3 regions of the Shewanella spartinae genome follow, and region 1 is predicted to be linked to each of the others. Evidence: predicted binding sites of a transcription regulator. Region 1 holds the regulator's gene; each other region holds the start of a gene.
What was found. Region 1 encodes sigma-54, which starts transcription at its own class of promoters, with help from an activator protein. Its sites were predicted from a motif close to GTTGGCACGNNNNTNGNNT; they were not measured.
Positions count from the first base shown of each region.

Region 1 (10,191 bases):
AAACAAAATTTAATCAGCGGCCAAACATCATGGCCGTCAACAGGAAGTCCAGCGCCAACACCGCCAGGCTGGACTGCACCACGGTTTGGGTGGTCGCCCGGCTGATCCCCTCGGGATTGGGGATCACATGATAGCCGCGATACAGGGCTATCCAGGTCACCACTACGGCAAATACCAGGCTCTTGATCAGGCAGTTCACTATGTCCTGACGCCACTCCACCGAGGCCTGCAGGATAGACCAGAAGCTACCGCTGTCGATCCCCTTCCATTCCACCCCGACCAGATGGCCGCCATAGATGCCCACGGCGGTAAACATCAGCGCCAGTAGCGGCAGGCTGATCACCCCGGCCCAGAAGCGCGGCGCGATCACCTGACGCAGGGGATCGATAGCCATCATCTCCAGGCTGGAGAGCTGCTCAGTGCTCTTCATCAAGCCAATCTCGGCGGTGAGCGCCGAGCCGGCGCGTCCGGCAAACAGCAGCGCGGTCACCACGGGCCCCAGTTCACGCAGCAGACTGAGCGCCACCATGGGCCCCAGGCTGTCTTCGGTGCCGAAACCCACCAAAATATTATAGCCCTGCAACGCCAGCACCATGCCGATGAAGAGGCCGGAGACCAGGATGATCACCATGGACTGCACGCCAATCACGTACAGCTGCTTGATCAGTAGCGGCGTGCCCTTGCGCACCCTGGGCACCTTGGCGATAGCGCCCCACAACATGAGTCCGGCGCGTCCCAGGCCGGTGACGCTATCGATCGCACCACGACCTAAGCGGGCGATTTGATCAATCACGCTCACCTAACATCTCCTTCTGGTAATCCTGGGCGGGAAAATGAAACGGCACGGGCCCGTCGGGCTCGCCGCCGATAAACTGTTTCAACTTAGGGTTGTCGGCCGCCATCAGTTCGGCCGGCGTGCCGTGGGCGATCACCTTCTTGTCGGCCAGCACATAGACATAGTCGGCGATCCCCAGCACCTCTTGCACGTCGTGGGAGACCACCACAGAGGTGAGGCTCAGCGCATCGCTCAGCTCGCGGATCAGCTTCACCAGCACCCCCATGGAGATGGGATCCTGACCGGCGAAGGGCTCATCGTAGAGCACCAACTCTGGCTCAAGGGCAATGGCGCGGGCCAGGGCCGCACGTCTCTGCATGCCGCCGGAGAGCTCACTCGGCATCATCTGCGCCGCGCCTCTTAGCCCCACGGCCTCGAGCTTCATCAGCACGATGCGGCGAATGATCGCCTCGGGCAGGTCCGAGTGTTCCCGCAGGGCAAAAGCCACGTTGTCGAACACATTCATGTCGGTAAACAGGGCGCCGCTCTGAAACAGCATGCTCATGCGTTTGCGCAGGGCAAACAGCTCGCTGCGATTGCATTTATGCACGTCAACGCCATCGACCTTGATGACCCCAGAGTCCGGCCGCAGCTGACCACCGATCAACTTAAGTAGGGTGGTCTTGCCTATACCGCTGGGTCCCATGATGGCGGTCACCTTCCCCCTGGGGATGGTGAGGCTGACGTCGTCATAGATAACATGGGTGCCACGACTGAAGCCCAGATGGCTGATCTCCACCAATGGCTGCACGTGTTCCATCGGCGCTTGTTCCATCGGCTTAGTCTCACCCTTGGCTTGGCTGTCATGACTTAACGATTGATGACTCATAACGGGACCTAATGCGTTCCATGGTTAGGCGGCAGGAAAAGAGACAAATTGTACGAAATTGACGGATTGTGCACAACTGAATCGACACTATCTTTGCGCAATACTTTCAATTTTGTTCAATTCCAGCGAAAATGCGCGGCAGACTCTTAAACAAAAAGATTTTCAATGCTATTTAATATTTTCTTACTGATTGCTGGTTTGGGTGCCCTTGTCTGGAGTGCCGACAAATTTGTCTTCGGCGCCGCGGCATTCGCCCGTAATCTCGGCCTGCCGCCCATGTTAATTGGCCTCACCATAGTCGCCATGGGCAGCTCGGCCCCGGAAATGTTTGTGGCAGCCACCGCCTCCATCGACGGCATGACAGACACCGCCATAGGGAATGTGCTGGGCTCCAACGTCGCCAACATCACGCTGATCCTGGGGATCACCGCCCTGTTAGGCGCAATCTCGGTAAGCTCACAGACACTCAAGCGGGAAATCCCTATGATGCTAGGCGCTACGGCGCTGGCGGGCTATTTCCTTCACGATGGTCAGCTGACCCGCGTCGAGGGCTTGGTGCTGATGGCACTCTTCTTCGCCCTCATGGGGTATCTGATCTGGCATGCGATCGTCAACAAGGAGAAAGATCCCCTGATCGACGAGGCCGAGAGCGAGGTGCCTAAAGATGTGCCTACGCCTAAGGCGATCCTCTGGCTGGTGATAGGCCTAGTGCTGCTGCCCCTGTCTGCCGACTGGATGGTGCAGGGCGCCGTGGGTATCGCCAAGGCCTTCCATATGTCAGACTTAGTCATAGGCCTGACCATTATCGCCGTCGGTACCAGCCTGCCTGAACTGGCGGCCTGTGTGGCCGGCGTGCTGAAGAAAGAGGACGACCTTGCCATAGGTAACGTGGTCGGCTCTAACCTGTTTAACATTCTTGCGGTTTTGGCGCTGCCTGCCCTTATCGCCCCAGGCGCGGTAGATGCCGCCGCCAGCAGTCGCGACTTTTACATGGTGATGGCAACCAGCGTTGCCCTGGCCATACTGATTTTATTAACCGGCAAGGCCCGCCAACTACGCCCCTGGCATGGCGGTGTGTTATTAGCGACTTTTATCGCGTACCAAGTCACGCTTTTCCTATCCTAATAACGTTTAGGCCGACAAAATAGAGAGAACAAGATGGTAGATGCAGATCAATTACGTCAATGGGGACGCAAGGTTATCGATACCGAGCGCAACGCGCTGGACAACCTGTATCAATATGTCGACTCGAGTGAATTTGCCAAGGCCTGCCAACTGATCCTCGCCTGCACCGGCAAGGTGATCGTGATGGGCATGGGCAAGTCCGGCCACATAGGTAACAAGATCTCGGCCACCCTAGCCAGCACAGGCACCCCAGCCTTCTTCGTCCACCCCGGCGAGGCCAGCCATGGCGACCTGGGCGTACTGAGCGAGAACGATATCGTGCTCGCCATCTCCAACTCGGGCGAGGCCAGCGAAATTTTAACCCTGATGCCTGTGATCAAGCGCATGGGGCTGCCGGTCATCGCGGTGACGGGCAAGCCTGAGTCCAACATGGCCAAGCATTCGGTCGTTCATCTGTGTATCGAGGTACCGGAAGAAGCCTGCCCGCTCGGACTGGCACCCACCTCGAGCACCACGGCGACGCTCGTCATGGGCGACGCCCTGGCAGTGGCCCTGCTGCAGGCCAGAGGCTTCACTAAAGATGATTTTGCCCTCTCCCACCCAGGTGGTAGCCTGGGACGCAAGCTGCTGCTCAAGGTGAGCGACGTGATGCACAAGGGTGACGACTTGCCTCTGGTGGCAGAAGATATCTGTATCACAGAGGCCCTGTATGAGATCTCCAAGAAGGGGCTCGGCATGACTGGCGTAGTCAACAGCCAGGGCCTGCTGGTCGGTATCTTCACCGACGGCGACCTGCGCCGGGTGATCGACGCCGAGATCAACCTACGTAAGACCTCCATCTCAGAGGTGATGACCCATGGCTGCGTCACCGTCAGCGAAGGCATCTTAGCCGCCCAGGCCCTCAAGGTGATGGACGAGAAAGAGATCAACGGCCTGATCGTCACCGACGAGCAGCAGAAGCCGATTGGCGCACTCAATATGCTGGACATGGTCAAGGCGGGGGTGATCTAACATGGCACATCAAGGTTTCTATGGCCCGATAACCGACGCAGTCTGGCAGAAAGCCAAACAGATCAAACTGTTAATCTGCGACGTCGACGGCGTCTTCTCCGACGGTCTGGTCTATATGAGCAACTCGGGCGACGAACTCAAGACCTTCCATACCCGCGACGGCTATGGCGTGCGCTCGCTGCTGACCAGCGACATCCCGGTGGCCATCATCACGGGGCGTAAGTCGCAGATAGTGGAAGATCGCATGACGGCCCTGGGTATCACCCACATCTACCAGGGCGTCGACAACAAACTCGAGCCTTATCAGGAGCTGCTTAACCTCTATAAGGTGGCGCCTGAGGAAGTTGCCTATATCGGCGATGACATGGTGGATCTGCCCGTGATGGAGCAGGTGGGCCTGTCTGTCTGCGTGGCCGACGGTCATCCCTATGTGCGCCAACACGCCGACATGGTTACCCATATCAAGGGCGGCCACGGCGCGTTGCGTGAACTAACGGATCTCATCCTGCTCAGCCAGGATAAGTTTGCCTCGGCCCACGGAATGAGCATATGAACAGAGTCACGCTGGCGATCATCGCCTTCTTCGGCACCGCACTGATCCTCTATTGGCAGGTTCAGTCGAAAAAGGGCAGCGAAGAGCTGGCCCTGGATAATGTCGATCGTCCCGACTACATAGTCCGGGATCTCAAGAGCGTGCAATACAATGATGAGGGTGGTATCAACAGCCGGGTATCGGCCAGTCACATGGAACACTACGCCGAACGCAACCAGACCTACTTTACCCAGCCCATCTATCTGGTCTACCCCGACAACGGCGATGCCCAGTGGCGCCTGAGATCCACCAAGGGCACATTGGACAAAAATAGCGGACGGGTCACCCTGGAAAATAATGTTATCATTGATGCCATTAGCCCAGAGGAACCGATTCAGACCATAGAGACCACCTATCTGGAGCTGGATCTCAATACTATGATTATGACATCCGACAGAAGCATTCGGATCACAGGGCGTGATTTCCTCATCACGGGGGAAGGCTTATATGCCGATCTCAACGCCCAAAATATCAAACTGACGAGTCAGGTAGAAGGAACATATGAAACTAAATAGCCTTATTCTTGCGGGCCTGCTGCCCCTGGTCAGTGTTGGCGCCTATGCCAAGGTGAACGACCTGCTGCAAGAGGTTAAGATCTCTGCCGCCAGCCAGGAAGCCGACATTAAGAACAACCAGATCATCTTCCACGGTCCGGTCGAGGTCACCCAAGGCTCAATCAAGATATTGGCCAGTGAACTACGCGCCTTCAGCAAAGAGAAGAACAGCGGCAAAATACTGATCGCCACCGGTAATCCGGCCACCTACTCTCAGGTGATGGAAGATGGCCGTCCAGCCTCGGCCAGCGCCAAGGAGATACGTTACGAGCTTTCCAGCCGCACCCTGACACTGATCGGCGACGCCACCCTGGAACAGGAAGGCAGCCAGGTCACGGGCTCACAGATCCGCTACAACATAGAGCAGCAACAGCTGATCGCCGAGAGCACAGGCAAAGACAGAGTGATCACCATCATTCAGCCTGAGAACTATCAGGAACAGATCCAGCCAGAGCAGAAGCCCGAGAAGAAACCAGAACAGGAAAAACAATGACAGACCTGATCTTGAAGGCGGAGAACCTCGCCAAGAGCTATAAGAGTCGTGCCGTTGTCCAAGACGTGAGCCTCACGGTAAAGACCGGGCAGATCGTCGGCCTGCTGGGGCCAAACGGCGCCGGCAAGACCACCACCTTTTACATGGTCGTCGGCCTGGTACAGAGCGACAAGGGCCGCATCTTCATCGACGATGACGACCTGACGCTAGACCCCATGCACCTGCGCGCCCGCAAAGGCATAGGCTACCTGCCCCAGGAAGCCAGTATCTTCCGTAAGCTCTCGGTGCGGGACAACATCATGGCCGTGCTCCAGACCCGCAGCGATCTTAATAACGATGGCCGCGAAGAGGAGCTGGAACACCTGCTGGAAGAGTTTCACATCACCCATATCCGTGACAGCCACGGCATGGCGCTCTCGGGCGGTGAACGTCGCCGGGTGGAGATCGCCAGGGCGCTTGCCGCCAACCCTAAGTTTATTCTTCTCGACGAGCCGTTCGCCGGGGTCGATCCCATCTCGGTTATCGACATCAAGAAGATCATCGAGCAGCTCAAGAATCGCGGCCTGGGGGTGTTGATCACCGACCATAACGTGCGCGAAACATTAGACGTCTGTGAGAAAGCCTATATCGTCAGCCATGGTAATCTAATCGCCGAGGGCACACCCGCCGAAATCTTAGACAACCAGCAAGTACGAGCAGTGTACTTAGGTGAACAATTCAAGCTATAGTTAATCTTATAATGGGGCCACAGAGGAAAAACCACGCGTTAATTGTGGCCTTAGGCACTATCCGATATATTTGTCCGGCACATATAGCCAGAGCTTTCTCATTTTATAATTAGAAACAAGGGAATAGCAGTACGATGAAAGCGTCACTTCAGCTCAAAATGGGTCAGCATCTCACCATGACGCCCCAGCTACAACAGGCCATACGTCTGTTGCAGTTGTCGTCATTAGAGTTGCAGCAGGAGATCCAGCAAGCATTAGAATCCAACCCGCTACTGGAGTTGGATGAAGAGCAGGAGAGCGCCAGCATCGAGCTGCAAGACGATAGCGTCGGCGACAGCTTCGACAACAAGTACGACGACAAGATAGAGCTGGATTCGAGCCAGGATAACTCAGGGGTCGAGACCTCAGACGCCCTGACTCAAGACTCAATGCCAGACGAGCTGCCGGTGGATACCACCTGGGATGAGGTCTACACTGCCTCGCCAAACTCAAGCTCGGGCGCCATGCGCGACGACGACATGCCTTTTCAGGGCGAGACCAGCGAAGGTCTTTACGAACACCTGGAATGGCAGAAGAACCTGACCCCTTTTTCCGATAACGATCTGGCCATCGCCACCGCCATCATCGACGCCATCGACGAACGCGGTTACCTCACCCAGACCTGTGAAGATATTCTCGAGGCCATGGGCGACCCTGAGATCGAACTCGACGAGGTAGAGGCGGTGCTCAAACGGGTACAACACTTCGACCCTATTGGTGTGGCCGCCCGTGATCTCAGCGAATGTCTGACCATTCAGCTGGCCCAATACAGCGACGATACCCCACACATCGCTAACGCCCGTATGCTGATCAAGGAGCACCTGGATCTCATCGCCGGACGCGACTTCCGTCTGCTGATGCGCAAGACCAAGCTCAAGGAAGATGAGCTGAGGGATGCCATCGCCCTGATACAGACCCTGAATCCCCGTCCCGGCCTCGCCATCACCGCCAGCCGCGACGAGTACGTGATCCCGGATGTGACCGTCACCAAGAAGAAGGGACGCTGGGTGGTCGAGCTTAACCCAGACAGCATGCCCAAGATCAACGTCAATCAGCAGTATGCCGCCATGGCCCGCAGCACTAAGAGTCAGGCGGATGGCCAGTTTATTCGCGGCCACCTGCAGGAAGCCAAATGGTTCCTCAAGAGCCTGGAGAGTCGCAACGAGACCCTGCTCAAGGTGACCAACTGTATCGTCGACTTCCAGCAAGGCTTCTTCGAATTTGGCGAAGAGGCAATGAAGCCCATGGTACTGAACGACATCGCCGAGGCGGTGGAGATGCATGAATCCACCATCTCGCGTGTGACCACGCAAAAATATATGCATACCCCGAGAGGGATCTTCGAGCTTAAATACTTCTTCTCCAGTCACGTCGGTACCGACGATGGCGGAGAGTGCTCTTCTACAGCAATACGTGCCTTCATCAAGAAGCTGGTTGCTGCGGAAAACCAGAAAAAGCCATTGAGCGACAGCAAGATGGCTCAACTCTTGGCCGAACAGGGGATTAAGGTGGCTAGACGCACCATTGCCAAGTATCGCGAGGCAATGCTTATACCGCCCTCGAATCAGCGCAAGAGCTTATAAAACAAACCTGGAAACTGGAGGACTATCTTTATGCAAATAAACCTGACTGGGCACCATATCGAGATCACCCAATCTCTACGAAGCTACATCGAAGAGAAATTCACAAAGCTTGAACGTCATTTCGATCAGATCAATAATGTGCACGTTGTATTAAATGTCGAAAAGTTGCAACAGAAGGTTGAGGCAAAGTTACATCTCCGTGGCGGAGAAGTGTTCGCAACATCCGAACATGCGGACATGTATGCCGCGATAGACTCCCTGATTGACAAACTCGATCGTCAGGTCATTAAACACAAAGAGAAGCTTACTAAACATTAACGATGGAACTGAGTACCATCCTGCGGCCGGAGTGCACCACCTGCGCCACTCCGGGCAGTAAGAAAAAGGTACTGGAGCTTATCAGCGACTTAGCCGCTGTCCAGTACCCCACCCTCTCCTCTCAAGAAATATTTGAAAGCCTTCTGGCTCGAGAGAAAATGGGCAGCACAGGTATAGGCAATGGTATCGCGATTCCTCACGGACGGCTGACTAACATAGATCAACCCGTGGCCGTACTGGTGAAATGTGCTGAACCAATCGCATTCGATGCCATTGACAATCAGCCCGTCGATATCCTTTTTGCGTTATTGGTGCCCGCAGATCAATGCGAGCAACATCTTAGCACCCTGGCCGCTATGGCCGAGAAGCTCAATGATAAGGCGATCATGAAGCAGCTAAGAAAGACCCAAGATGAATCCGAACTCTATCAGGTGATCACCCAATGAAATTGGTTTTGGTATCCGGACGCTCAGGATCGGGAAAATCCGTCGCACTCAGGGTCCTAGAAGATCTAGGCTACTACTGTGTCGACAATCTGCCCTTGCAGATGATGGAATCCCTGCTGGAGCAGCTCAAGGGACGCAGCGATCTCGTGGCCATCAGCGTCGATGTACGCAACATGCCCAGCGAAGAGATCCAGCTGGAAAAACAGCTGGCCAAGCTCCCCAAAGATACCGAAATCTTAAGTTTCTTCCTGAACTCAAGCGACAATGTGCTGCTCAAGCGCTATAGCGAGACCCGCAGACTACACCCGCTGTCACGCTCTAAGGTCTCCCTCAAGGAGGCAATTCAGCTCGAGGGCAAGTTGCTCGACCCCATAGCCAAACTCGTGGATCACTATATCGACACCTCTAACCTCAACATCTATGAGTTGAGCGACAAGGTGCGCGAGATCCTGCTGGGCACGGTCGACAAGGAGCTAGTGATCAACTTCGAGTCCTTCGGCTTTAAATATGGCATGCCGACCGAAGCCGACTTCATGTTCGACGTGCGCTTCCTGCCCAATCCCCATTGGGAACCTGAGCTAAGGCCTCTGACCGGCCTGGATGAGCCAGTGCAGCAGTTTCTGAGTCAGCAGCCACTGGTCAACAAGTTCATCTGGCAGATCGAAAACCTGCTGGAAACCTGGTTGCCACACCTGGAGCGCAATAACCGCAGCTACCTCACCATCGCCATCGGCTGCACCGGCGGCCAACACAGATCTGTTTATGTGACCGACCAGCTCGCCAAGCTGTTCAACAAGGGCAAGCATAAGGTTCAGGCGCGCCACCGAGAGCTAAAGCATGACTAAGTTGGCTCGCGAGCTGACCATCTGCAACAAGTTGGGCCTGCACGCCAGAGCGGCGACCAAGCTGGCGGTGCTCGCCGCCAAGTTCGACGCCGAGGTCACCCTGATCCAGGGCGATAAACAGGCCTCTGCCGCCAGTGTACTCGGCCTCCTGATGCTCGAAACCGGCATGGGTAAAACCATCACCATCACCAGCGAAGGCAAAGATGCCCAGGCGGCCCTGGATGCTATCAGCGCCCTTATTGACGCCAAATTCGATGAGGCCGTATAATCGGCTCGCTTTGCGGTGCCCGCTTAATTTCGTCCTATACTTATCATAGACTTACAAGCCTACCACCCAAGCCGTTCAATCAACTGCCAAAGGAGGAGCTATGCCGATCGAATTGTTAGATAGTGAAACCACAGATCAACGCCTTAATCAGCTCACTCAAGCCTTAGGCAGCGGCATGTTTGTCCATGTGCGCAGCATGCTGCACGACATGGCCGCCTCTGATATCGCCTTTATCCTGGAATCTTCACCACCGCGCACCCGTCAGGTGCTCTGGCAGCTAATCGATCAGCAGCACACGGGGGAGATCCTCGACGAGCTGGGCGAAGAGCTCAAAGATACCCTGATCACTCAGATGAGCCCAGAGCGCGTCGCCAAAGCGGCCGAAGGCATGGACACGGACGATCTGGCCTACATACTGCGTAGCCTACCCGACAGCGTCTTCAATCAGGTGTTGCAGTCGATGACGGCGCAAGACAGGGCCAGGGTAGAGCAAGCCCTTTCCTACCCGGAAGACACCGCCGGCAG
Region 1 is NZ_CP080418.1:3,954,000-3,964,190, forward strand. Features, by position in the region: gene mlaE (lipid asymmetry maintenance ABC transporter permease subunit MlaE) at 14-799, opposite strand; gene K0I31_RS17080 (ATP-binding cassette domain-containing protein) at 786-1,595, opposite strand; gene K0I31_RS17085 (calcium/sodium antiporter) at 1,830-2,789, shown strand; gene K0I31_RS17090 (KpsF/GutQ family sugar-phosphate isomerase) at 2,823-3,800, shown strand; gene kdsC (3-deoxy-manno-octulosonate-8-phosphatase KdsC) at 3,802-4,353, shown strand; gene lptC (LPS export ABC transporter periplasmic protein LptC) at 4,350-4,907, shown strand; gene lptA (lipopolysaccharide transport periplasmic protein LptA) at 4,894-5,439, shown strand; gene lptB (LPS export ABC transporter ATP-binding protein) at 5,436-6,167, shown strand; gene K0I31_RS17115 (RNA polymerase factor sigma-54) at 6,302-7,789, shown strand; gene hpf (ribosome hibernation promoting factor) at 7,820-8,107, shown strand; gene ptsN (PTS IIA-like nitrogen regulatory protein PtsN) at 8,110-8,553, shown strand; gene rapZ (RNase adapter RapZ) at 8,550-9,398, shown strand; gene K0I31_RS17135 (HPr family phosphocarrier protein) at 9,391-9,666, shown strand; gene mgtE (magnesium transporter) at 9,767-10,191, shown strand, end outside.

Region 2 (10,191 bases), 2.2 Mb from region 1:
GGCTCTACATTCTCTTCAAGTTCTAACGATTCTTCTTCCGCCATCTCTTATCCCTATCACACTCGGCTCACACTCAGCATCGTCATGATTTTTAGCGCATATCAAACGATTGGGCAATCATACCAACCTATAGGTTACCTGCTTACGCGTAATAATCTATACCCGAACGATAACTTGTTGCGTTATTCGACACTAACAGGCTCTCTTCTGCCGAAATTTCATCCATCTCAGACAGACCATGGCCCACTCCCTCGCCTTGCTCGCCATTGCCGCCCTGCTCTTTACCGCCTTGAGAGACGTTACTGTCGGTCAGCTGCATCCCCTGCTCGGCCAGTAGCTCCCGCAGACGTGGGAGCGCCTGCTCAACCAGATCCCGCGTCTGGGTCTGGGTCACATGAAACTGCACCTGGGTCTGATCGCCCTGCACCTGAACCCGAACCATCATGTGGCCAAGCTCGGGCGGATCTAGGCGAATCTCCGCCTGCTGCACGCCTTGGCTCACCATGGCCACCAGCTGCTGACGCATCACGGGCGAGAACTTATGGATCATCTCCTGCATCTGTGTCACAGGTTCGCCCTGAGGCTTGATAGAGACTTGATATTGCGGGAGGGCCTCATTTCTTGCACCTTGCAAGCCCTGTAGAGATAAGGCGTTTAGCTTAGTATCTGCCGCGGCATCTGGCATTTCACCGGCCTTTGGCGACATGGTCACGGCAAGGTTAGCGCCCTTCAGCAGCTCCTGCGCGGCTTTGCCATCGCGGCCCTCTGCGCCCGAGGTCATCTTCAGAGCACCATTTTGTGCCTGCTCGGCGGCAAGCTTGGCGTCAGCTTGCTTAGCTTCACCAAACTTAGACTCACCAACCTTGGCTTCACCCAATATGGCTTTCACGCCTTTCTCATTAACGGCACTTTCCACGCCGCTCGCGTTATTGGCCGAGGTTAGGCCTGTTTGACTAATCTCATTCTGATTTAGCCCAACCTGATTTAGTCCCGCCTGACTGGTCCCGCCTACGCCTTGTGAAGGCTCAGTTTGAGTTGCAGCAAGGTTGATCTGTGACTGACTCGCCATGGCCGAGAGATATTGCTTGGCGTCATTAATAAGTGCCGCCAGCTTAGCAGCATCACTCTCTAGCGCCTCAGCTTGACCAAGCTCACCATTTCCAGACTTATTCTTACCCGCTATGCCATGTATAAGCCCTTCGAGCATCTGCGGCGGTAAGGCCGTCAGCTCATCCTTGGACAGACCGGTTTGCGCCATCACCTCACTTAAAGCATCTTCGGGAAGCTGAGCCAATATCGCCTCACTCCCCAGGCCATTTGGATTGATGACGGGTAAGATATGATCATCTCCGGCGCCTGGTTTAAGCAGCTCATCTATACCCTCTAAGGCCGCTTTTTCGGTATCGACCTTGTCCTTAGCCCCTTTTACCAAGGTAGGAAACAGCTCATTGTCGGCAGATGACTCACCATCAGCATCACCCGGCGGCAAAATGACGCCGTCGGCGGCAATCTCCGCCTCATCCCCCAGCTTGTTCGCCAGATGGATCTGCGCCAGCACGTTGGAGACATCGTCACTGTCTTTGTCCTGCGTGGGCGCCTTCTCCTGCTTAGCATCGGTCTTAGCAGTGTTATCTCGTTGAGCCGTGTTTTCGACCTGGGACTGTGGGCGCGTTTTTGCCTGTGAGCTCACCTCACCCTGGCCACTCGCCTTAGCCAAAGCCTCTGAAAACCCTTTGTTTTCTGACTTTGACTCTGTGGTCGACTTCGCATCTGATGCGCTGGGCAACACCCCGCCCTTCTCTTTGCCGGACTCGACATTAGATAGGAGTATTTGGGTCATCTGTGGCATGCTTCCTCCAACACTCATCTTGGGCACGACAATGTCACGTGCCACCCGAGCGTCAATTATTCGCTAAGCTTTGGACTCATTGGCCCTTACTACTCAATATCAAGCAATAAAAATGCCAAGTTAATCATACCAATCCTAGTAAATAACTGATCACGCTAGCTTGTTAAAATGCCCGAAAACGGCGTTATTATTTTTAATTGTAAAATAACTACTTATCGAAAAATCATGCATTATTCTCGAACGTTTTTCCTACGCTACTTCTGATCACTTACTTACCGTGATTGGTATTACAATTTGCCTTGAAAAAAGTGGCGAGACGGTAGAATTGTTTTGAGGACAATAAAGAGGCGCCAGCCTCTACACACATATATAGCTTAAGGCTATCGGGCAGACTGGCGGAAAAACTGCTGAGAGGCAAACTCGTCGATCATCTTCTGTTCCTGTTTGGCCTCAAACTTTTGTTTTTCTTCGGCTTTATGTGCGAGTAACAGCTCGACCGCCTTGCGCTTTTGCTGCTTACCCTGCCAATATTGCTGGGCCTTCTGACGCTGCTTATCCGTCTCCGACACGGCGAAGACCTGCTTCTCGATCGCCTCGTCAATCTGACGTATAAACTGATGAAACTGATGATAACTGCTGGCGGCAATCACTTGCCCCTGCTGCGCCTCCATCTGCTTCATGTAATCGAGACGATACTGCTGCAGGGCATCGAGCTGCTGGCGACATTTATTCAGCGTCAACTGCACGCCTCTTAGCTGAGTCGCCGCGGCCTCCTCGGCGTCGAGGGCTAATTTAAGAACTGTCTCTAAGGGATCATGCTTTGCCATGGCCGTTACGCTCTCCGATAAAATTCAGGCTAGACCTGACACTGGGCGCTCAATTGACCCAGCATCAAGGCGCTGGAATCGAAGCTGATGGCTTCCTTCATGGTCTGGCGCAGGAAGGCGTTCATGGCTGGCTGCAGGCGTATGGCGTTATCGATACGCGGGTCGCTCCCCTGAGTATAGGCACCGATAGAGATGAGGTCGCGATTCTGTTGGTACAGGGAATACATCTGCTTCACCCGGCGCGTCGCCTCCAGATGAGCGTCACTGATCACCATAGGCGCCACACGGCTGATAGAGGCCTCGACGTCGATGGCCGGGTAATGACCCGAATCGGCTAACGCCCGCGATAACACGATATGACCGTCGAGAATGGCCCGCGCCGCATCGGCGATCGGATCCTGCAAGTCATCGCCCTCGGTCAGCACGGTATAGAAGGCGGTAATTGAGCCCTGGCCGGCACCGCCGTTACCGGCTCGCTCCACTAACTTAGGCAGCTTGGCAAACACAGAGGGCGGATAGCCCTTGGTGGCCGGTGGCTCACCGACGGCCAGAGCGATCTCACGCTGAGCCTGGGCGTAGCGGGTCAGGCTGTCCATCAGGAGTAGCACGTTGTAACCCAGATCGCGAAAATACTCGGCTATACGGGTCGAGGTCTCACAGGCTCGAAGACGCATCAGCGGCGAGGTATCGGCGGGCGCCGCCACCACCACGCTGCGGGCACGTCCCTCGGCGCCCAAGATCTCTTCGATAAACTCTTTCACCTCGCGGCCACGCTCACCGACCAGACCAACCACGATCACATCGGCCGTGGTGCCCCGGGTCATCATGCCCAGCAGCACACTCTTACCCACCCCCGAACCAGCGAACAAGCCCATACGTTGGCCCTTACCTACGGTCAACATGGCGTTGATGGCACGAACCCCGACATCCAAAGGTTCGCTAATGGCGCGACGCGCCAAGGGGTTTAGCATGGTGGCATGACGGGTAGCTTTCTGATCGGTATGCAGCTGCCCCAAGCCGTCAATCGGCGCACCATTGCCGTCGAGCACGCGGCCAAGCAGGCCCATGCCGACATTCAGCCCTGTCTGCTCACCCAGCGGCGTCACCTTGGCACCTGGCATAACGCCGCTTAGCTCCTCGATGGGCATCAGATAGAGCAGCTTGTCATCGAAGCCTATCACCTCGGCGATCAGATCTCCCGCCATGGTGGCTATGCTACACAGGCTGCCCACAGGCGCCTTGCAGCCGGTGGCTTCCAGGGTGAGGCCCACCACGCGCACCAGCTGGCCCGAGGCCTCCGGCATAAACGGGGCGACCGCCTGGGTATGCTGCCTTAACTTATCAAGAAGCCGGTTTTGACGTGTCTTCATCTGGGCTCGTCTCTTGCGGTGCTTCTGGTGCAATCTGTTCGCTCGGCGCGACTTGCGATGCGTCAACAGCTTGCGTTTGTTGCGGATCGCTTGTCTGGCTATCTGTTTCGAGGCCCGCTTGCGCTGCGTCGCCGTCTAGATCTTGGTTTTGGTTTTGATGATCGGGAACCTTCTCCATGGCAGCTAGCTGCTGTAGCCTTTGCTGCTCGAGGCGCTGCTCACTGGCGATAAGCTTATCGAACACCGCCTTGATGCGATGATCCAGGCCCATATCCACCCGGCTACGGCTGTTGCTCACTATGCATTCGCCGCGGCTCAAGGTTGGGTCTGCCTCTAACTCCCAATGATTTCGGGTTAGCTGCGCGCTTTCATAGAGTCGCTCGACGATAGCAAGATCCTCTGGATGTAGACGCAGATGCGCCCCCTGCTCCTTGAGCGGTAAGGCGTCGACCCCTTGGCGCAGGGCGGCGAGAATATGTTCAGGATGTGTCTTAAGCTCGTGGCCGATAACCGCCTTGGCCAGGGTCATGCTGAGTTGAACCAGCGCTTGTTCTATTTCGGTGTCGAGCAGAGAGAGCGGCATTGATAGCTGCTGCATCAGGGCTTCAAATTTCGCGATCGTCTGTTTTGCCTCGGCGAGGCCGGCCTCCATACCCTGAGCCTGGCCTTGACGGTGGCCCTCTTCGTGGCCCTGCTCTAGGCCTTTCAGTCGACCCTCTTCCAAGCCCTTGGCCATACCGGCTTCTTGGCCCTGAGCGAAGCCTTCGGCCTCGGCCTCGGCGCGGATCGACTCGATCTCTTCCAGGGTGGGAGGCATCACCGGCTCATCGACCGCCTTGGCCGCCTTTTGCGGGGCTATGCGGCCGAACATGTTCTCCTTGGGCTCATTCACCACAGGGGTTACATCGGGCAGCTGCCAATGGCTAAAATCGGCTTGTGTGGTGTGTACGCCTTGGCCCTCTTGGGGCTTCTTGTCGCCAGACATGGTCATTAGAGGAACTCTTCTCCGCCGCTACCACCAAGTATAATCTCACCTGCATCACTTAAGCGACGGGCAATAGAGAGGATCTCCTTCTGAGCCACTTCCACTTCGCTGATCCGTATTGGGCCCATGGCCTCGAGATCGTCTTTAAGCAGCTCGGCGGCACGCTTGGACATGTTGCCGAGGATCTTCTCTTTGAGTTGATCGTCTGCCCCCTTGAGGGCCTTCATCAACACATCCTGCTGCACTTCACGCAGCAAGGTCTGAATCCCCATGTCGTCGACATCTGCCAGGTTTTCGAAGACAAACATCAGATCTTGGATCTGCTGCGCCATCTCTTCGTCGGTCTCGCGCAGCGTCTCCATCAGCTGGCTTTCGACGCCAGTATCCAGGTAGTTCATGATGTTGGCCGCCGCCTTCAGGCCGCCCATCTTCGCCGCCTGCGCGCCGCCCTGACCGGCAAACTGTTTCTCCATGATGTCGTTTAGCTCTTGCAGCGCCGCCGGTTGCACCTCTTCGAGGTTGGCGATACGCATCATCAAATCGAGACGGGTATTTTCAGGTGCCTGGGCAAAAATTTCGGCGGCCTGATCCGGCTCGAGATAGGAGAGCACAATCGTCTGGATCTGCGGGTGTTCGTTCTGAATAATGGTGGCCACCTGACGGGCGTCCATCCACTTGAGTGACTCCAGGCCCTTGGCACCACCACCCATGATGATCTGCTCGATAAGGTTACCCGCCTTATCTTCACCCAAGGCTGCGGTAAGGGCATTACGCACGAACTCTTCGCTGTTAAAGCCGATGGAGGAGTATTTCTGTACCTCCTCCAGAAACAGCTTATGTACGCCGATCACCTTGTTTTGGCCGAAATCTTTCATGGCCGCCATGGCCATACCCACCTTTTGCACCTGCTTAGGCTCGAGGTGTTTCAAGATTGAGGCGGCGTCGGCTTCGCTAAGGCTGAGTAGCAGGATGGCTGTCTTCTCGATACCGGTCAGATCTTTGGTATTGAACTCACCGTTAGCTGTGTCGATCTCTTTGTCTTTACTCATTTTCTTGTAACCATCCCTTGACGACTTGCGTAGACAACTCAGGCTCGTTGGCCACCAATGCACGTATGGCCTTTATCATATCATCGTCTTTATGCAGATCCGGTATCAAAATTGACCCATCGTCGGCATAGCTGTATTCCGCATCGGGACGATTGAGCATGCCAAGCGTATCGGCGGCATACTGATCCTCAATCTCCGCTAACTCGTCACCCAAAGATGGCGCATCCGGCATCTTCTGACCATCTGGGTAGATAAGGCGCTTGAGCATAGGGCGCACCACGAACAGAATAAGCACCAGGATGATTAGACCGCCCATCACCAGCTTGATGGCTCGCCAGAACCAAGGCTCCTCGTAAATGGCCTGTGCCGGCGCCTCTTCTACCAGTTGATCCATGAAGGGAACGGTGACCACCTCTATCATGTCGCCGCGCTGGGTGTTGAAGCCTACGGCCCCTTCTAGCAGGCGGCGAATGTTACTCAGCTCCTGCTCGGTGCGAGCAACGCGGGTCACCTGACCGTCTTCACCGGCAGGTCCCGTCTTGAAATCGACCGCCACCGACACGCTAACCCGTCTGACCACCCCCACCTGCTGGCGGGTATGGCTGATGGTAGTGTCTAGCTCATAGTTACGGGTCGCCTCCTTATGGCTGGAACCCGGCAGGGTCTGCTCCTGAGCGCTGGTCCCGGTAGCCTGCTGAGGAATATTGGCTTCCATCGGTGGCTGGTTGCTCAGCGCGCCGGCGATGCCACCAGTGCTCGCACCGGTAGAGTTATTCTCAACCGTCATTTCGCTGCGCACCGCGGGCAGATCCGGGTTATAACGCTTGGCGGTCTGCTCGACCGAGGTGAAGTCCATGTTCACATCGACCTGGGCGGTAAAGTTCTCTGGTCCCAGAATCGGCATCAGAATCGATTCAATTTTGCTGCGGTATTCGGCTTCTTTCTGCTGCACCAGCTCGAGCTCGCGTCTGGCTCTGGCCGAACCTGCGGTTTGGCTGCCTGAGTTTAGCAAGCGGCCGTTAGCGTCGGTGACAGTAACGCGAGTCGGCTCGAGACCGTGCACCGCCGAGGCAACGATATCTACGATGGAATCGACCTCCTCCTGGCCCAGACCGCCACGGCGGGTATTGACCACCACGGTCGCACTAGGCTTGGAGCGATTACGGGCAAACACGTTCTCTTTAGGAATGGCCAGGATCACCTTGGCACGGCTGACGCTCTTTAACTCTTCGATGGTGCGCGCCAGGTTTTGCTCCTGACTGTTTTTCAGTCTGGCGGCCTCCATGCGCTGGCTCACGCCAAAGCCGCTGTCTTTTGATAGGTAATCGTCACGACTCGGCGAGTTATCGATACCGGCGCGGCTCAGCATCATCTTGACGTCTTGGTACTGATCTTCGGGCACCTTGAGCACATCGACATCGATCTGATAGTTGACCTTATTCTTGTCCAGCACATCCAAGACCTGCACCATCTCCTGGGTATCCATCTTACCCAGAGGACGGTATTCGGGCTCCTGGGCCCACAACATGACGAAGACGGCCAGCGCCAGACAGATTGCCAGCGCCAGGATCATGGTGATCTGTCTGAGCATGTCGACACCGCCAAACATACCGCCGCTCGGCTTATGTTCTTCTTGTACGCCGCCTGCCAACATATCCTGTGTTGTGCCAGCGCCAGTTCCGACTACCATATCTGTGCTCACGATAAATACCTGCCGTTATCTTTCTTAGTCTTTAGGGAGTCCATGCCTAGACAGGCATACTCATGATCTCTTTGTAGGCTTCCACCAGCTTGTTGCGCACCTGAACGGTGGCCTCGAATGCCACGCTGGCCTTCTCTCTGGCGATCACGGTATCTGACAGGGTCACCCGGGTGTCGCCCATATCCAGACGTGTCTGCAGCGAGGATGAGGTGGCCTGCAGCGCGTTGACATTGCCCACCGCTTCAGACAAGAGGCTACCAAAGTCGCTACCACTGGTGTTCGCCACCTGCTGGGTGATATTAGGTGTGATCCCATTAGGCTTAATTTCGCCTGTGAGTGTCTGCATCTCTTGCAGTAATGAATTGGCACCTATCTGCATCTTGGCCTCCGCTATCGTCGTGAAATTGACGAAATCTATTCTTATTCAGACCAATGCAATATGTTTGCCAAAAATAGAAAAAGCCGACAAAACCAGTATATTGGGTGTCGGCTTCGAAATGTTCAAATGGGCGGTAGAGACGCTAAAGCGGCGGTTTGTTTCCTTCACTAACGCAGATAGACCAAAACGGCTACGCCTATCAGGCAGGGATCTGAATACCCATGTCGCGCATACGCGCCATCTTATATCTCAGGGTCCGGGCGCTGATACCCAGCTTTTCGGCCACCTGCTTGCGACTGCCATTACACTGATTAAGGGTCTCTAAGATGATCACATGTTCCTGTGCCTTGAGCTCATCCCCCAGCCCCTCAGGCTCGGCTACCTTTTCACTCTCAAAGCTGGGCTCCAGCACCACATCTTGAGTATCGATAACGATATCCTTGGCGCAGATGGTGTCGCCTGTCTGTAAGATCAGGGCGCGCTGAACCACGTTATCCAGCTCTCGCACGTTACCCGGCCACCTGTGGCCCAATAGACGCCTGCTTGCCTGATCGTCCAGGCTTGGCGCCACGGCTAAACCGGCAGCCTTGGCATGACGCAACACCAGGTGTCTCGCCAGCGGCAAGATATCCGCCGGGCGTTGATGCAGCGCCGGCCAGGTGAGTGGAAACACATTGATACGGTAATAGAGATCATCCCTAAAATCGCCTTTAGTCGCCATCGCCTTAAGATCTCGGTTAGAGGTCGCCAGCACGCGCACATCGAGTTTGATCGTCTTACGGCCGCCGAGTCGCTCGACTTCCCGTTCCTGCAACACCCTGAGCAGCTTGGCTTGCAACCCCAAATCCATCTCGGAGATCTCATCGAGCAGCAAGGTGCCGCCCTGAGCCTGTTCAAACTTACCGGGACAGGCCTGATACGCGCCGGTAAAGGCCCCCTTCTCGTAACCAAACAGTGTGGCTTCGAGCATGTTTTCAGGAATTGCCGCGCAGTTGATTGCCACAAATGGCTCGTTGGCACGCTGGCTGTGTTGATGAATATAGCGGGCAAGCACCTCTTTACCCGAGCCACTCGGCCCCATGATCATCACAGAGGCATCGGATTGGGCCACCTTCTGTGCCAGCGCCAAGAGCGCCAGGCTGCGCTCGTCGGCGACCACAGGTTGATCTTCGATAAGCTTAGGTTTGAGATAACGAGACACCTGGTTGAGCAACACCTCTGGGGCGAAGGGTTTCGCCAGATAGTCCACCGCGCCGAGCTTAATGGCGCTTACCGCACTGTCTATGGTCGCAAAGGCCGTCATCAATAAGATAGGCACCTGGGCATTATGCTGCTGAAGATAGTTCACCAGCCCGAGACCGCCTATCCCCTCCATCTGCACGTCGCTGATCACCATGTCGAATTCCTGGCCCTTGAGCGCGACGATGGCCGCCTCGGCCGATTCCACATCGACACATTCATACTGCGCCAGCAACAAGGTATCGACTAGGGCTTCACGCAGCGCCGCATCATCTTCAACGAGTAATATCTTGGCTTCAGCCATGGCTTACCTCCAGCCCAGATTCGGCCGATACAGCCGGCAGGTTAAACGAGGCGCGACATCCCTTTCCCGCGATACAATTGAGTTGCAAGCGGCCCTGATGATTTGCCACAACCGTCTGCACTACCGCTAAGCCCAGACCTGTGCCTTGGGCCTTAGTGGTAAAGAAAGGCTCTAACACCTTCTCCTGCATGTTGGTATCGAGCCCCTTACCGTTGTCGACCACCTCGAAGGCGACAGTCCCCGCCTCATCTTGGGCATTAAGCCAGATCTGACTGGCCCCGGCCTCGATACTGTTCATCACCAGATTGTTGATCGCCGAGCTTAGCGCCGCCGGATTAGCCTTAAAGCGCAAGTGAGTGTCTAGCTTAAGATGCAGCTGGCAACCCTTACGCTCGGCGATAGGTTCGCAGTTGGCCATCACGCTAGTCATCACCTGCTGCATGTCGCAAACTTCGGTCAATTCCTGCTGACGCCCCTTGGCCATCAG
Region 2 is NZ_CP080418.1:1,559,082-1,569,272, reverse strand. Features, by position in the region: gene fliL (flagellar basal body-associated protein FliL) at 1-44, opposite strand, end outside; gene K0I31_RS06955 (flagellar hook-length control protein FliK) at 143-1,840, opposite strand; gene fliJ (flagellar export protein FliJ) at 2,230-2,676, opposite strand; gene fliI (flagellar protein export ATPase FliI) at 2,706-4,046, opposite strand; gene fliH (flagellar assembly protein FliH) at 4,018-5,037, opposite strand; gene fliG (flagellar motor switch protein FliG) at 5,037-6,080, opposite strand; gene fliF (flagellar basal-body MS-ring/collar protein FliF) at 6,073-7,770, opposite strand; gene fliE (flagellar hook-basal body complex protein FliE) at 7,829-8,161, opposite strand; gene K0I31_RS06920 (sigma-54-dependent transcriptional regulator) at 8,361-9,704, opposite strand; gene K0I31_RS06915 (sensor histidine kinase) at 9,697-10,191, opposite strand, start outside.
Region 2: the regulator sigma-54 is predicted to act here: its motif matches at 1,951-1,969, upstream of K0I31_RS06955 (flagellar hook-length control protein FliK).

Region 3 (10,191 bases), 2.2 Mb from region 1:
CGCATAGAAGGCCACCCAGTTACTGGTGCCTGTGTAAGCCGCCTCGGGTGGACGCACGAAATAGGTGGTCAGAATATGTGGCTCACCCAGTGAGTCGTACATGGTGACCGAAGTCGAGTTGTTGTAGGTATCGGGGTCATTCGGATTAAAGTTCGCTGGATCCAGCGTGCCCTCACCCGCGTTGAGGTTCATCTGAATACCGATATTGTCTGTCTTCTGTGGGCTACCGGCAGTGTCAGGGATCTTCACCGGTTGAGTAGTTGTCAGACTCACAGAGGTCGAGTTGCCATCTTTGTCCACCGGGAAGGTCTGCAGGTAGTTACCTGCAGAGTTCACCAGGTAACTGTCGGCATCGACCTTGAAGGCACCGGCGCGGGTGTAGGAGAGATCCTGTGAACCCACTTCCGATGAGGTCACAAAGAAACCGCCGCCATTGATCGCCATATCCAGCGCGTTGCTGGTAAATTGCAGACTGCCCTGTTGGAACTGCTGTGCCACCTGAGCCGTGGTAACACCGCCACCGACAGTAGTCTTGCTGTTGGCAAAGATAGAGCTGGCATACACGTCGGCGAACTCGGCGCGCGACTCTTTAAAGCCTGTGGTGTTAACGTTAGCGATGTTATTCGCCGTGGTATTGAGATCTTTTTGCGCCGCCGCGATACCACTCAATGCAATGTTAAATGACATAAATCACCTCACTAAAAATTTGTTATCTGTTCTGGACCTAACTGCCCTAACGCTCTGCTTTGTCTAGGTTTCAGACACGGCCAGAACATCACCGAGTTTGATACCGCCTATGCCTCTCAAGTTGAGAATTGCGCCGGTACTTGCCGTTCCCAGCGAAACACTCGTCACGTGAGCGTAGGTCGATACGGCTAAATCTTCACTCTTACCATCTACCTTGCCCGATGCCTTAATGGAATAGTTACCACTGGCAACGGGTTCCCCATCCTTATCCAGTCCATCCCAGGAGACATCTATATTGCCGCCATCGCTACCATCGACGGTGAAGGTCTTCACCAGCTGCCCCTTCTCGTCTTCGATACGCACGGTTATCGACTCGATAGGCTCTGGGGTACTGATCACCCCTTTAAGCACGGGATCTTCAGCCGAAATATGACCGGTATCCGATGGGATCAACACCTTCTGCCCCACCAGACCTGACGCCTGCAGCGCCTGGCTCGAGGTCATCACGGTGTTGAGGTTAACTATCTCCTCGTTAAGCTTGGTGATGCCATCTACGGTGGAGAAAGACGCCATCTGGGCGATCATCTGATCGTTGTCCACCGGCTTAAAAGGATCCTGCATCGACAGCTGCTGACTGAGCAGAGAGAAGAAATCCTCCTGGGTCAGCTCCTGACTCTTGGCCTCAGGGATCGAGGACTCCTCTTGCAGACGCATGCTGTCGAGAAACGGATTTCCCGTAGTCTGTGTGGTTGCCTGACTGCTCGACGCCTGAGGCGTCACCGACTTGGCGCTCTGGGTCGAACTGGTTTGCGCAACCTGAGTATTTAACGGATTAACTAGGCTCACGACTTACCCCCTAGGAATTGCCAATGCGCAAGGTTTGCTGAAGCATAGATTTTGCCGCGTCGGCAACCTGTACGTTCATCTGGTAGGAACGAGAGGCCGAGATCATGTTGGCCATCTCCTCCATCACATTGACATTTGGCTTATAAATAAACCCATCGGCATCCGCTAACGGATGATCGGGTGAATACTCTTTCTGTAACGGCTTATCGCTCTCGACAATACCGGCCACCTTGACCGCCTGACTGGTATTCTGCTGATGACTGGCCTTGGCTAGCTCGGCCTCGAAAACCGGGTGACGGGCGCGATAGGTCTTATCCACACTGCTGGAGACTGAATCGGCATTAGCGATGTTACTGGCAGTGGTATTTAGCCTGACCGACTGGGCCGACATGCCAGAGCCTGCCACATTGAAGATATTAAAAAGGCTCATGATTACGTTCCTTTAAGGGCTTTTTTCAGGCCGGAAAACTTACCGTCAAGAAAACCTAACGACATCTGATACTCGAGCGCATTCTGCATAAACTCTGACTGCTCCTGCTGAATATCCACAGTATTGCCATCACCTGTATCGGGCTGATTGGGCACCCGATAGCTAATGTGTTGCTGGGAAAGCGCCGCCAAATCGAAGTGCTTCTCGTTGCTACGGCTCATCGCAAGCCCGCTTTGGGCCGTGCGCGCCGCCTGCAGCGCCTTATCAAAATCCAGGTCTTTCGCCTTGTAATGGGGCGTATCGGCATTGGCGATATTTGACGAGATCACCTCGGCACGCGCCGAACGTATCCCCAAGGTATACTGATGTATCCCCAATGCCTTATCGAAACTAATCGCCATAAAATTGCCTCCACACACGAATACCGTAAACAAAGCAATACTTGTGCCAATAAAATCAGTTCTAGGTAACTTGCTCAGGCAAAGCAGATATAGAAATGGCAAGCATAAAAAATGCCAGCGATTGCTGGCATTTGAAACTTGATTGCGAACTCAGAGGGTTAGCCCCTTGAAGGGCTAGGTTTGCGACCTTAGGTCCGCTTCTGGTAATAGATTCCAGGGTTACACCTCACCATATCAAACTCGTCGGTCAGGCCGGCAATCGACTCCGAGGCCCCCAGAAACAGTATCCCCTTGGGATTGAGGGCGGCAGCAAATTGCCGCAATATCTTGGCCTTTGCCTCTGGGGCAAAATAGATCAGCACGTTGCGGCAAAAGATGATGTCAAACTTGCCGAGCAAGGTGTAACTCTCGAGCAGATTGTGCGCCCTGAAATTCACCAAACGCTTGACGTTGGCCTTCACCACCATGGAGCCAGTCCCCGTGGGTTCAAAAAACTGACGTTTACGCTCCTCGGACAGACCTCGCCCCAAGGCGAGGTTGTCATATTCGGCCGCCTTACAGCGCTCTAACATTGAGGGGGAGAGATCCGTTGCCAGAATCGTCGCACTGCCGGGCAAGGCGCCAGGCTTGCGCTGCTGATATTCCAAGATGGTCATGGCTAGCGAATAGGGTTCCTGCCCCGACGAACAGGCGGCCGACCAGATCTTCAGCGGCCGTCCTAGGCGGGCATATTCGGGTAACAGGTTATTGCCTAACAACTCGAAGGGATAGCGATCGCGAAACCACAAGGTTTCGTTGGTGGTCATGGCGTCGATCACCTCGGCACGAAGTTGCCGCTCGGTGGGCTTCATCGAATGTTTAACCACTTCAGATAATGAGGGAAGGTTATATTTCCCCATCAGAGGCGCGAGTCGACTACGAACCAAATATTGCTTATTGTCGCCCAACACAATACCGCTGTGTTGTTCCAGAAATAATTTAAATTGGTTGTACTCGGCTTCGGCAAGTGATTTATTCGGCACCTTGATATCCCAATATCAAAAAAGAAAACAGGCTACAACATACACTATAGCAAGCGTTACAGAGGTCAGCGTTATACATTAGCTAACTCACTGATACAAGCCTAAACTTACCAAATTTAGGCTCAGGCCCAACTTAGTACAAATTACAAACTAAGATGCTTATTCACCGCCGCCGCTAATTCATCAGGATTAAATTTCGCGATAAAGTCATTAGCGCCCACCTTCTCCACCATGGCCTGGTTAAATACGCCACTGAGCGAGGTATGCAACACTACCTTAATATCTTTCAATTTAGGATTGTCGCGGATCTCTGCCGTCAGGGTATAACCATCCATCTCAGGCATCTCGATATCGGAAATGATCAGCGGGATCTCATGGGCCACGTTATCCATCTCGGCGGCGACGCTCACCAGCTTATCTAAGGCCTCGCGGCCATCTTTGGCGGTATCTATCTGCAGGCTCAAAGATTCCAGGGCACGAATGATCTGCTTACGCGCCACGGCCGAATCGTCGATCACCATGATGTGATAGTGACGCTCTCTGTCTATGGTCAACTGCTCGTCGACTTCTTGGCTGATCTGAGTCTTCACCGGCGAGATCTCATCGAGGATCTTCTCGACATCGAGGATCTCCACCAGCTCACCCTCAATCTCGGTCACGGCGGTCAGGTAGGAGTATCGTCCCGCGCCTTGCGGCGGCGGCATGATCGCCTCCCAGTTCATGTTGATGATACGCTCGACCGACTTAACCAGGAACCCCTGCACACTGCGGTTGTACTCGGAGATGATGATGAAGCAACCTTCGGTATCTTCTATCGGTCTGCCGCCGGTGGCCGCGCTGAGATCGATCACCGAAATGGTCTGGCCGCGAATATGGGCCACGCCCCTCACATAGGGATTGAGCTTAGGCAGGCCTGTCAGTGGCGGGCACTGCAGCACCTCTTTCACCTTAAATACGTTAATGCCAAACCTTTGCCGCCCGTTTAACTTAAACAGCAATAGCTCTAAGCGGTTTTGTCCTACAAGTTGGGTGCGTTTGTTAACTGATTCAAGAATACTCGACATAATGCCTTTGCCCTGTTGTCGGGTGAATGCGAAGCCGTTCCCATGGTAAATATGAGTATAGGCATACTAATTGCTTTATCTAGTTATATGACAACCAGACCTTTACTTTGTCAAATTTATGACACTCATTTCTCACAAAAAATGGCAAAGCCTTGGCTCTTAAAACGAAGTATAGGTGTAATCTGGCTAATCAAGCTAGTCAATTCATTATGAAAGTAAATTTTGCATATTTTCTGTTTTTGCTACTCATCTCTCTGCCCTTAAAGGCGGCAGAGACCGCCAGCGTTCCCTCTGTATCGACCATAGCGCGATTAGCTACAGAGGCAGTACAGGAAAAAATGGTCTTCCCCCAAGATGCCAAGGTCATTATTACCCCCCAAAGCCTGGACACCCGCCTAAATCCTCCCGCCTGTTTAGGCGAGCCCAAGGTGGAAATCGCCAGCGATCGCGCCATCAGTAAAAACAACACGGTCAAGATCAGCTGCGCCAGTCCAGATCTCGATTACCCCTGGCAGATCTACATTTCGGTTCGCGTCGAGGTGCTCTTTCCTGTGGTGGTGGCCAATCAGACCTTGGGGCCCGGCGATCTCATCGAATCGGATCAGATTCGCCTCGACTATGTGGAGCAGAGCCAGCTCAGAGGTCAGCAATTTGATGAACTTGCCGCCGTGACCGGCACCCGGGTAAAGCGCAGAATTCCCGCCAATCAGCCGCTGTTTGCCAGCAACCTCTGCTTCGTCTGCAAGGGCGATATCGTGGCCATCTATGCAAGGGCCAATAATTTTGTGATAAAAACCAACGGTGAAGCGTTAAAAGATGGTAACCTTGGCGATAAGATACAGGTGCGCAATAGCCGCTCCAACAAGACAGTTGATGCACATGTGACAGGCATTGGCGAGGTGGAAGTCAGGATGTGATCCTGATGACCTTTGACGCGCAAAAATTTATACTGTTTTTTGAAACTTTATTCTAAAGCTTTGACCATGAGTGCCGATAGACAAGTATGTTGATCTCATTTATGTAAGTTGGACCCCACAATGCCTATAGATATTAAGCACGTAAATACAAACACTAACAGTCGGGTTGGCAGCGCCAGCTCGAAAGCCTCGCAGCACAAAGGTGGCGCAGCGGCCACCAGCGCACCAGCGCAGACGGTGAAGAGCGATTCTGTCTCTATCACCTCTCAGGCGCAGCAGCTGCAAAGTGCCCAGGCCAAACTAAATGACATTCCTGAAATCGATATCAAGAAAGTCGAACAGATCAAGGCGGCCATCGCCGAGGGACGCTATAAGATAGATGCCGACAAACTCGCCAGCAACATAGCGCAGTTTGAAAAGGAACTTCAGGATCTTTAACTAATACGTTATGACGCAGATAACCGATATCATCGCCAATCAACACAAATTACTGGACAGCTTGAAGCAGACCATCACGGCAGAGAAGGATGCCCTGATCGCGCAAGACGCAGATCAACTATTGCGTCTGGCCAATGAAAAGGCCCAGCTGTTAAATGAGATCAAACTAGGTGATACCGAATTAGCTGCGCATCCTGATCTGAGCAGGCTCACTCAGGAGCCTCAGCTTATCTCCTTAGTCGACGATGCCAAGCAGGCATTGGCAGAGTGTAAACAGCTTAACGAGCAGAATGCCGTGCTTATCGAACACAGCATGGCCAGCGTCAATCGTTTCTCCCAGGCCCTGCAGGCCAGTCGTAATGCCAGTAGCCTCACCTATGACGGCAAAGGCAAGACCTCGACTATCTCCACGCTCGGCAATAATCTGAAAGCCTAATCACGAACATAGAGTTATAGGCTCAAGCTGAAGACATTAAAAAAGCCTCTTAATAGAGGCTTTTTTATTTGCGGGCACCTAAAAATAGGTCACTTCCTTCACCGTCTGCGGCCGATTCTGCTGTTGGTATAAAGCCCACACCTGCTGGAAGTCGAGCTCCAGCTCAGTCACATAATGATCTCCGACCGGGTAGCTCTTCACCACTCTGGCGCCGCGGATCACCCCGCTCACCGAGGCCTGAATACTGTCATCGGAAAGCATCCAATCTTTCACGCTGCTCGACGCCGATAGCTGCTGGCCGTAAACCTGCTCTGCTAGCTCACGGTAAGCCGCGATCTTCGACGCCTGCATCGCCATCAACACCCGCTGCGATGCCTCTTTCGCTGGCTGAGTCGCCAGCGGCGCATAGCCGATTGCGGTTAACTTAGGAAAACTTTCCGGCGCCTGGGTTTCCCATTGAATGTATCTGTCTTGAGACGCACATCCACTCAGGACGAGCAGCAACACACTAATTAGATATCTCATTGCTTGACCCCTTTAATCTGGACATCTCCCTGACCCTGGCTGCTGTAACGAATAAGCTTGCCATCCTGGGCGACCACTCTCTCAGACAGGCTAAGGTAGTCCGCCAGCTCGGCCTGACTCACACTCGCCGCTGCCACAGATACAACACGGTTATTAGTTACATTCACGATACGGCTGTTTACCACCACGCCATCGGGTTTAAGACTCATGGTTGACACCAGTACATGCTCAACCGGCAGATCCGCTGGCAATTGGCGCCAGTCTCGGGTCAGCAACAGCTCACCTTGATCTGTCACCCTAACGTTCTCGCCTACGTTTAGATCCACCAGATTAAACTGATGATCATGCATGGCCGCGATCAGCCCCTGTTGTATCTGTAACCCCAAGGCGTTAGTCGACTTGAGGTTATCCAGCAACACAGGCGTCGCCACCAGCAGGGGCTGCTTAGGCGTCAACTGATCGTTCTGGCGCACCAATTCATTTGCCAGCTGCTGAGTCAAATGCATCACAGATGAACTCGCAGGCAAACTATTGCCGCTCTGCAAGGTTGGCGTGGCGGGCTCATTTGCCGCGCAGGCCCCCAATAGCAACAGGGAAGATATTATCAAAGCATTTCGCATCATGATGTCCCATGGTTTTCGATATTGACCCAGGCCAATATACCCACTTGGCTGCGCCATAATTTCGGCCAACCAAACCTATTGGCAATTATGCAGCAATATATATGCCATAAGCTTAGCATTGTTCGATTTACACCTATTAGGGTTAGCCTCACGTATTGGGCGCAAACTCGGCGAATCCTTGAGGGACTGATTGGCGTTCGTCATCCTAGTGTTCGGCAAATGACCTGACGGTGGCCGAATTTGGCTTACTTTGACTAGCTTTGGCTAACTTTGACTGACTTTAACCAACTCAGGCATAGATATTGCTTTGAGTCTAACTAATCAATGGGAACATGAGAATGGGCGCAAAAACTGTCAGCATTTTGGCACCAGCTACGCGCTAGATAAACCGGCTCAGTTGAGACAGATACAATGAAACGAATTCAATTACTATTGCTGTTACTCGCCGCCTTTAACACTCAGGTGATGGCTCAGTGGCTTGAGGCCCAGGGCGAAGCCAAGATCATCAACGGCAATATCACCCAGGCGCGAGAAGATGCCATAGCGCAGGCGCTGAGCTATGTCACTTTGCAATCGGGTGGCCAGTTTACCAGCATGCAGCAGACACAGAACGGTCAGCTAACCCAGACTCAGTTCTCGATGTCGCAGCAGGCCGAAGCCGGCCGCGTCGAGCTTATCAGCGAGCGTATCCAGGGCGATACCCTCAGCGTCAACCTAAGAGTCGATGTACTGCAAAACGCTAAGGTGCAGACCTGTGGGATGAGTCAACTCAAGGCGGCCATCCTGGTGCCCCAGGCGCAAATTGCCGATCGCAGCCAACTCAGATATGGCAACCTTGGTAACTTCGAGAAAGCCCTGTCGGAAAAGCTCGGCAGCATCATCGCCCGCGAGGGCAAGGCGAGTTTCGCCCATGTTCATGCCAACGAGCGACTCGATATCGAGCAGTCATTGATCGACATCCGCGGCTATCGCCTCCCCAGCTGGCTTAGCGAAATCACCGACAGTCAATACATTCTGCTGCCGGAGATCATCGACATCTCTACCGAGCCGGTCGAAGCCAGCCTGTTTGGCCTCTGGGATAGCTATCCTCAGCGCCAGTTTCAGCTACGTCTATCTCTGTATCATGGCATCAGCGGCGAGCAGATCTGGAGTGAGTACTATGACGCCCCTGCCCCATGGGAATTTGAGCGCCAAGCGACGGTACCAGCCCAGAGCAACCGTTTTTGGGCATCCAGCTATGGTAAGAACATCGAAATGCTGTTGACCCAGGCCAGCGAAGATATCGACAAGGTGCTCGACTGCCGCCCGTTACTTGGTCAGGTGGTATCCCGTGTCGACAACCGGGTGATCATCAACCTGGGGCGCAATCATGGCGTGAAAGTTGGGGATAAATTCCAACTGGTGCTACAGCAAAACCTGCCGGATCGACTTGATAATATGCGTGCGGTCGCCAGCGAATCGCGCGCCAAGATCACCATAGACCAGGTGACACAGGAAAGCGCCACCGCCCTGCTGCAAGGCGCTAACGGCGCGATCAACATACAAATTAACGACATCGCGATTAAAATCTAACTTAATTAGTGCACTAATTAAGCAACTAAATCTAAAGCCTTTTCATCGCGATGAAAAACAGTATAATCACTTGCGTCTCCCTATAGCTCAACAGGATAGAGCAGTCGCCTCCTAAGCGATCGATCGGGGTTCGAGTCCCTGTGGGGAGACCATTATCAAAAAAAACACTTAAATAACAACGTGTTGAATTAGAGTCATACAAATAAACCACCTATAGACCACTTTAGAAACATTAGGGCAATTTAGGATGGTGCATTCTAAGTTATTCAGTGACTTTAAGCTTATCTAGCTATATCATCGCCAGTTAATCTATGGATGGAATTACTTGTCATATGAAAAAACTAGCTGTTGTCTCTCTATTCTTACTATCAGCATGCGGCGGTAGTGATTCAGATACACCAGCAGACAAACCTGCTCCCCCACCTCAACAATACAGCAATGTCTGCATTGCAATGCGTGTTGATTATCAATACTTAACAGGTCATTCCTACAATATTTATGGCATTGGGTATACTGAGGGGTTTAACGCAGTAGAGTTTCGTGGTGACCTCAACTGGAGTATGAATAGTGCTGCATATTTTGACTGGCTAGTTAAAACGGAAGATAGGCGATTTAATGTTGATATCTTCAATGAGAACGGCTTTCTTTATACGGCTCAAATTAATGCCCCGCAAGATAAAGATGTTGCTGTCATATACATGGTTTTCGACGCTGGAGGGAAACCAACAATAGCGCGCACTGTAGAATATCTTAATGAGCATCCTTTATATTCAAATGTCACTCCCTGCGCCTCATACCAAGAGCCGATAAACAATTGATTTCCTGAATAGGTATACCGTTTTATTTTAAGTGCTTAACAACGGAATAAAGCTAAAAATAACATTGACCAATTTGACACATCTCTAATGCGTCCGAAAATCTGTCGTTTATTCCTTTTTATGGACTCTAATAACTCAATTTAACGACAAGTTTTGACAGGTTTATTTTAGGTTTTTTATGGTTGTTTTTTTGGGCTACTTAAAAAGACAGCGCTTCCTATCTTAATTAGCCTTGCTAATCACCAGCTGGTGGACGGTAGGTATGTAGCTCAGCTCCCCCCTGTGTCGACTAGAATCTGGAATCGTTTGCAGCTTTCATCTTAAATCTACTTGCCCCATAGTCTTTAGTTTGTTCAGGTCTGTAACCTTTCCCCCTAGACTTTGCCAAGTAGCTAATGCGCTCCGCCGCCTC
Region 3 is NZ_CP080418.1:1,533,339-1,543,529, reverse strand. Features, by position in the region: gene flgE (flagellar hook protein FlgE) at 1-687, opposite strand, end outside; gene flgD (flagellar hook assembly protein FlgD) at 751-1,533, opposite strand; gene flgC (flagellar basal body rod protein FlgC) at 1,544-1,963, opposite strand; gene flgB (flagellar basal body rod protein FlgB) at 1,966-2,364, opposite strand; gene K0I31_RS06820 (CheR family methyltransferase) at 2,553-3,392, opposite strand; gene K0I31_RS06815 (chemotaxis protein CheV) at 3,530-4,450, opposite strand; gene flgA (flagellar basal body P-ring formation chaperone FlgA) at 4,660-5,367, shown strand; gene flgM (flagellar biosynthesis anti-sigma factor FlgM) at 5,488-5,805, shown strand; gene K0I31_RS06800 (flagella synthesis protein FlgN) at 5,816-6,241, shown strand; gene K0I31_RS06795 (LPP20 family lipoprotein) at 6,320-6,766, opposite strand; gene K0I31_RS06790 (FlgO family outer membrane protein) at 6,763-7,272, opposite strand; gene K0I31_RS06785 (flagellar assembly protein FlgT) at 7,801-8,961, shown strand; tRNA gene K0I31_RS06780 (tRNA-Arg) at 9,038-9,113, shown strand; gene K0I31_RS06775 (hypothetical protein) at 9,294-9,779, shown strand; gene K0I31_RS06770 (YagK/YfjJ domain-containing protein) at 10,069-10,191, opposite strand, start outside.
Region 3: the regulator sigma-54 is predicted to act here: its motif matches at 4,508-4,526, upstream of flgA (flagellar basal body P-ring formation chaperone FlgA).